Linked DNA regions of Verminephrobacter eiseniae EF01-2. Each later gene encodes a partner of the first gene's protein in a complex. Links are inferred from orthologs where the notes say so. Each region holds a gene or a part of one and is shown on either strand. Other genes may lie near its edges. The genes, in order: obgE and ybiB.

Region 1 (3,266 bases):
CGGCCATCCACTGCTTGCGCGCCTGCGTTTTCTGGGTCTGCGCCACCAGCAAACTGCCCAGGGCTTCTCCGGCCACCAGACGCACCAGCACATCGGGCTCGCGCCCCCAGGCAATCACGGTCGAAGCGCCCGAGCCGGCAGCGCGCTTGGCCGCAAGTATCTTGGTGATCATGCCGCCCTTGCCAATGCTGGAGCCGGCGCCGCCGGCCATCGCCTCCAGCGCGCTATCGCCGGCCTTGGCCTGGCGCACGAGCCGTGCCGACGGGTCGCGCCGCGGGTCTGCGGTGTAGAGCCCCTTTTGATCCGTCAGGATGATCAGCGCATCGGCCTCCACCAGATTGGCCACCAGGGCGCCCAGGGTGTCGTTGTCGCCAAACTTGATCTCGTCATTGACGACCGTGTCGTTCTCATTGATCACCGGCACCACGCCCAGGCGCAACAAGGTCAGCAGGGTCGAGCGGGCATTCAGGTAGCGCTCGCGGTCGGCCAGGTCGGCATGGGTCAGCAGCACCTGGGCGCTGCCCATGCCCTGCTCGCGCAGCTTGGTCTCATACATCTGCGCCAGGCCCATCTGACCGACCGCCGCAGCGGCTTGCAGCGCATGGATTTCGCGCGGCCTGCCGACCCAACCCAGGCGCTTCATGCCCTCGGCGATGGCACCGCTGGAGACCATCACCACCTCGCGCGCAGCACCGGCATCACCGCGCACCAGCGCCGCCAGTTGGCGGCTCCATTCGCCAATGGCGGCCTCATCGAGGCCACGGCCTTCGTTGGTCACGAGGCTGGAGCCGACCTTGACCACGATGCGGCGGGCAGAGCGCAATATGCCGGCAACCATGTGTTGAATCCTCGGGGGAGCCTCTGGCGCATGTCCTGCCTGCACCGTCAGCCATGGTGAACATGAATGGGACCATCCGATGGTGTGCGATGGTGTGCGATGGTGTGCGATGGTGCGGGCCGGGCACGCCGGTCAGGCTGGCCCGGCGCTGGCAAAGCGTGGGTCCAGCGGCGGCGGCTCGTTGTCCATGCGCTGCCCGGACTGCACATGACCGAAGATGGCATGGACCAAAGGCCCGCAGCCCTCATGCGTCAGCGCAGAGATCTCGAACACCGGCCCCTGGTGCTTCAAGCGCTTGACGAAATCCTGCACGCGCGCCTGCCGCTCGCCGGCGGGCACCATGTCGAGCTTGTTCAGCACCAGCCAGCGCGGCTTGTCGTACAACTGCCGGTCGTACTTCTTGAGTTCGTTGATGATGGCCTTGGCCTGCGCTACCGGGTCGACACCCGCGTCCTGCGCGTCGACACCCGTGTCGAGCGCGGCCAGATCGACGATATGCAGCAGCAGCCGGGTGCGCTGCAAATGGCGCAGAAACTGCAACCCCAGCCCGGCCCCTTCGGAGGCCCCTTCGATCAGGCCCGGGATATCGGCCACCACGAAGCTCTGCTCGGGGGCGACGCGCACCACGCCCAGATGGGGGTGCAGCGTGGTGAATGGATAGTCGGCGATCTTCGGTCGGGCGTTGGACACTGCGGCAATGAAGGTCGATTTGCCCGCATTGGGCCGGCCCAGCAAGCCCACATCGGCCAGCACTTTCAATTCCAGCTTCAGGCTCTTTTTCTCGCCCGGCCAGCCAGGCGTCTTGTGCCGTGGCGCGCGGTTGATGGCACTCTTGAAGCGCATATTGCCAAAACCGCCATCACCGCCCCGGGCGATGGTGATCACCTCGCCCGGGAGCAGCAACTCGTACAACGGCTGGCCCGTCGCGGCGTCGGTAATGATGGTGCCCACGGGCATCTTCAGGGTGATGTCGGCGCCCGCAGCCCCGAACATGTCCGAGCCCATGCCATGCCCGCCACGCTTGGCCTCATGCCGGCGCGCGTAGCGGAAATCGACCAAGGTGTTCAGGTTCGGATCGGCCACGGCAAACACATGCCCGCCGCGCCCGCCATCGCCCCCGTTGGGGCCGCCGAACTCCTTGTACTTTTCGTGCCGAAAAGACACGCAGCCGTTGCCGCCATCGCCGGCGGCAACGTCAATAAAGGCTTCATCGACGAACTTCATCGGAACTCCCGTTCAAACGACAAAGCCCCGATCAGGCGGGGCTTTGATCGGGGCCGGAGGCAGAAAGCTCAGACCGGCGGCGCCGATGCTGCGGGAGTCACATTGACCGTCGGCTTGGACAATGCCCCCTTGATGCCGAACGACACCTGGCCGTCGACCAGTGCGAACAGGCTGTGGTCCTTGCCCATGCCGACATTGCTGCCGGGGTGAAAGCGCGTGCCACGCTGACGCACGATGATGGAGCCGGCCGTGATCCGCTGACCGCCGAAGACCTTGACCCCCAGCATCTTCGGCTGGGAGTCGCGCCCGTTGCGCGTAGAGCCGCCGCCTTTTTTCTGTGCCATGACATCAACTCCTCGGGTTCAGACAGCAATCGCGCCGATATGCAGCTCGGTGAACTGCTGGCGATGGCCTTGGCGTTTTTGATAGTGCTTGCGTCGGCGCATCTTGAAGATATGCACCTTGTCGCGCTTGCCGTGGGCCACCACCGTGGCTTTCACGCTGGCGCCGGACACCAGGGGCGTACCCACCTTGAGTTCAGCGCCGTTGCCGACAGCCAGAACCTGGTCGATGACGATCTCCTGGCCTACGTCCGCAGCAATCTGTTCTACTTTGATATTCTCGCCGGCAGCAACGCGATACTGCTTGCCACCGGTTTTTATGACCGCGTACATGTTGACCCCTTCGAGTAAATTTCTGCGAAACGGATTTCCGCAGAACCGGCAAGTCTAACGCATCGCGCAACCGCAGCCGTAGCCGCACCCTCTTCCCATGATCCGTGCACCTTCCGTGACCACCCTCTCGACCGCCCCCCCCATCGCCCCCGCTGCCCTCACCGCAGCATCCCCGTTGGCACTGGTGGCCGACGACATGCGCGAGGTCGACAAAGTCATCGGCCAGCGCCTGCTATCGAACGTCCCGCTGGTGGATTGGGTGGCGCGACACATCATCGCCGCCGGAGGCAAGCGCTTGCGCCCTGCGCTGCTGCTGATGGTGTGCGGGGCGCTGGGCTATGGCGGCGCGCACCGCTTGAGCCTGGCGGCCGTGGTCGAACTGATCCACACTGCCACATTGCTGCACGACGATGTCGTCGACGCCTCCACCTTGCGCCGTGGTCGCCCCACAGCCAACGAAATCTTCGGTGCTCCGGCCTGTGTGCTGGTGGGCGACTTCTTGCACACCCGCTCGTTCCAGACCATGGTGG
Region 2 (3,244 bases), 1.7 Mb from region 1 along the record:
TGGTCGGCCACCCTGCTCGACGCCGCCACTGTGGCGCCTGATGCCGACTACCCGCTCGACGGCAAATCCCTGATGCCGCTGCTGCGCGACGCCACCACATGGTATGGGCCGGCGCTGTTTTGGCGCATGAACCATCGCGGCCAACGCGCCATGCGCCAGGGCGCGTGGAAGTACCTGCGCGTGGACGGCCATGACTACCTGTTCGACCTGTCGCAAGACGAACGCGAGCGCGCCAACCAGGCCGCCATCGACCCCGAACGCCTGTCGGCCATGCGCGCCGCGTGGGAACGATGGAATGCCGGCATGCCAGCGATACCGCAGGATGCCACGGTGAGTCTGGGCTACTCCACCCGGGACATGCCACAGCGCTGAGGCAGATCCTTGGGCACCGCCGCGAAACGCTGGCGCAGATGGGCCGCACCCAGGCTGCACATGAACGTTGGCAACATGCCCCGTGCAGCACACCAGCGTCGCGATGGGGTCAATCAGCGCGGAAGAAATGATGTCGCATACCTGAAGCAAGGCATGGTTTTCGCCGTGGCCAAACGTCGGCAGTTCCGGCGTTCTTGCGTACACAGCGCAGGAGGCCCTGAATTTCTGCGTGAAAATGGAATGCGCCACGCTGACGCTCTTCAAGTGGTCGCGGCTGTCTGCGACACGAAAACCAAAGCTGTTGATGGCAGTCAGGAAATTGTCGAACGATGAACAAACCACAAACTGGCGCAGCGCGGTTGTGCGCCGATCGGGCGAATACCCGTTGTGGCGACCGTTGCCATATTGGCTGCCGTGGCCTGCCCTTCATGCAGGGGGTATATTGCCAAGTCCCGGCCTGCGGCAACCAGCGCCATCATTGGTACATACGCAGCGATGGACGGGACAGTTTTTGAATGGTGGTCGTCAATAATCGCCCGGATCCCCGTTTGCCGCAGGCAATAATCCACGGACCCACCGGGGAGCCAGCGTGACGCCAAGAGCAATAAAAAGTGGCTACGACTAAAAGTAAATGCACAGACAGATGTGTATGATCGAGACATGCAAACCAAATCCAGGGCCGTGCCACCACCCGTGAGTGGTGCAGATGCTGCGCGATTCGCTGATACGGCAGACCTTTCACACGATAACCGGTCTGGCTTGACGCCAATGCGCTACAGGCTATCTGCCACTGCGCGCAATGGCCTGACACCGGCACAGGTTCCGGGCAAAGTCTGTCCGGGTTGCTGAATGGATGCTGGAAAATAGACCCCCACACCATTGAACAGTGTCAGCAGCACCCCATGGGCATCAGCCAATACCTCAAGGAAATCGGTCGCGGCCAGCGCGGCGCCAGGCCGCTCACGCGCGCGCAGGCGGCAGACCTGTTCGGCCAGGTGCTCGACGGCACCGTCACCGATCTGGAGATCGGCGCCTTCTGCCTGGCCATGCGCATCAAGGGCGAGACGAGCGAGGAGATGTGCGGCTTTCTGGATGCCACGCACCAACGCCTGGCCAGGCTGCCGGCCAGCGACCGCCCGCTCATCGTGATCCCCAGCTACAACGGGGCACGCAAGCTGCCGGTGCTCACGCCACTGCTGGCGCTGCTGCTGGCGCGTGAGGGGTTGCCCGTGCTGCTGCACGGAATGCGCACCGAAGCACGCCGGGTGTTGGCATCCGATGTGCTCCTGGCGCTGGATGTTCCTGCGCTGACGGCGCCTGAAAAGATCGCCAACGGCGCGCTGCGCCATCTCCACACCCGGCACCTGCACGGCGGCTTGGCGCGGCTGTTGTCGGTGCGCGAGGTGGTGGGTTTGCGCAATCCGGGGCACAGTGCGGTCAAGCTCATGAACCCCTGCGCCGGCCCTGCCGTGGTGGTGACGAGCTACACCCACCCCGAGTACTTCGAGATGCTGCAAACCACCTTCCGCTTGCTCGGCATGACGGCCCTGCTGTCACGCGGTCTGGAAGGTGAGGTGGCCGCCGACCCGCGCCGCGCGCCGCGCTACGACGGTTTTGTGCGGGGCGTGCACGGCGTGCTGCAAGCGCAGCAGCCCGGCACCGCCAGCGCAGTGCCCGGTCTGCCCGCAGAGATCGACGTGGCCGCCACCGCCACCTACACGCGCCGCGTTCTGGCCGGTGCATTGCCAGTCCCTGCGGCCATTGGGCAGCAGGTGGAACATATCTTGCGGCTCGCCAATCAAGCCAGCACACAGACCTTGCCATGAGCCGCCCCACGCCCCCATCCACCCCGCTCGTTGATACCGGCGGCAGTTGCACACTGGTCGGCGCCGGCCCTGGCGACCCTGAACTGCTCACGCTCAAAGCGCTCAAGGCCATTCAGGCGGCCACCGTGCTGCTGGTCGATGACTTGGTCAGCGATGCCATCGTGGCGCATGCCTGCCCCACGGCCCGCATCGTCTACGTGGGCAAGCGTGGCGGCTGCAAGAGCACACCGCAGGCTTTCATCGAAAAGCTGATGCTGATAGCAGTGAACGAAGGCGAGCAGGTGGTGCGCCTGAAGGGCGGCGACCCGTTCATCTTTGGTCGCGGTGGCGAAGAGGTCGAGCATCTGCGCGCTGCGGGCATTGCGGTGACCGTCATCAACGGCATCACGGCGGGCCTGGCCGGCCTGACTGCGCTGGGCGCGCCGCTCACGCACCGCGAGCATGCGCATGGCGTGGTGTTCGTCACCGGCCACGCCCAGCACGGCAATGGTGGCGCCCACGGGCGGCCTCACCAGACCCACTGGCAGCAGTTGGCCGCCACGGCACGCGATGCCAAGCTCACGCTGGTGATCTACATGGGCGTGAGCAGCGCGGCCACCATCGAGCAAGAACTCCTGACCGGCCTGCCCGCCGATACCCCGGTGGCCATCATCGAGCACGCGAGTTGGCCCCAGCAGCGCCATGCCGTCACCACGCTGGACGCATTGCACGCCACCATCACCCGCGAGGGGCTGGCCAGCCCTTCCGTGATCGTGGTGGGCGATGTCGTGCGCGGCGTGGCACTGGCGGCGCGCGCTCCTGAGCAACACCCCCGGGTCGCATCCGACGCATCGCCCGCAACGGGACACCGCCACCGGCTTGGCCAAGCCGGTTCCGCTGCGTCCGCTGGTGTGCCACATACCCGTTTCGCACGACGCGGGTGACGCACAGCGTCCGCCGTCGCCCACAGGCCGGGCTGGGTCGGGCGGCACCGGTTCGGGTCACACCTCCGAGGCTGGCCAGGCGCATACGGGCGCAGCAGGGACCGGTGACGCGACACTAGACGG

The links.
Region 2: the proteins of obgE (region 1) and ybiB are in contact, whole or in part, in a crystal structure (PDB 8BFT), measured with the Escherichia coli proteins. The link is inferred for Verminephrobacter eiseniae EF01-2 from one-to-one orthologs.

Annotation. Positions count from the first base shown.
Region 1 is NC_008786.1:4,302,378-4,305,643, forward strand. Bases 17-2,964 are described here. They hold obgE (GTPase ObgE), read right to left. Parts: upstream 2,063-2,964; coding sequence 971-2,062; downstream 17-970. Other genes in these bases: proB (glutamate 5-kinase), read right to left, coding at 17-838; rpmA (50S ribosomal protein L27), read right to left, coding at 2,131-2,406; rplU (50S ribosomal protein L21), read right to left, coding at 2,425-2,736; VEIS_RS18955 (polyprenyl synthetase family protein), read left to right, coding at 2,933-2,964. Outside these bases: more of proB, read right to left, coding at 1-16; more of VEIS_RS18955, read left to right, coding at 2,965-3,266. UniProt on the Escherichia coli protein: An essential GTPase which binds GTP, GDP and possibly (p)ppGpp with moderate affinity, with high nucleotide exchange rates and a fairly low GTP hydrolysis rate.
Region 2 is NC_008786.1:2,600,160-2,603,403, reverse strand. Bases 311-3,236 are described here. They hold ybiB (DNA-binding protein YbiB), read left to right. Parts: upstream 311-1,274; coding sequence 1,275-2,198; downstream 2,199-3,236. Other genes in these bases: cobA (uroporphyrinogen-III C-methyltransferase), read left to right, coding at 2,195-3,121; VEIS_RS28645 (hypothetical protein), read left to right, coding at 433-705; VEIS_RS11230 (sulfatase family protein), read left to right, coding at 311-372. In the rest of the region: more of VEIS_RS11230, read left to right, coding at 1-310.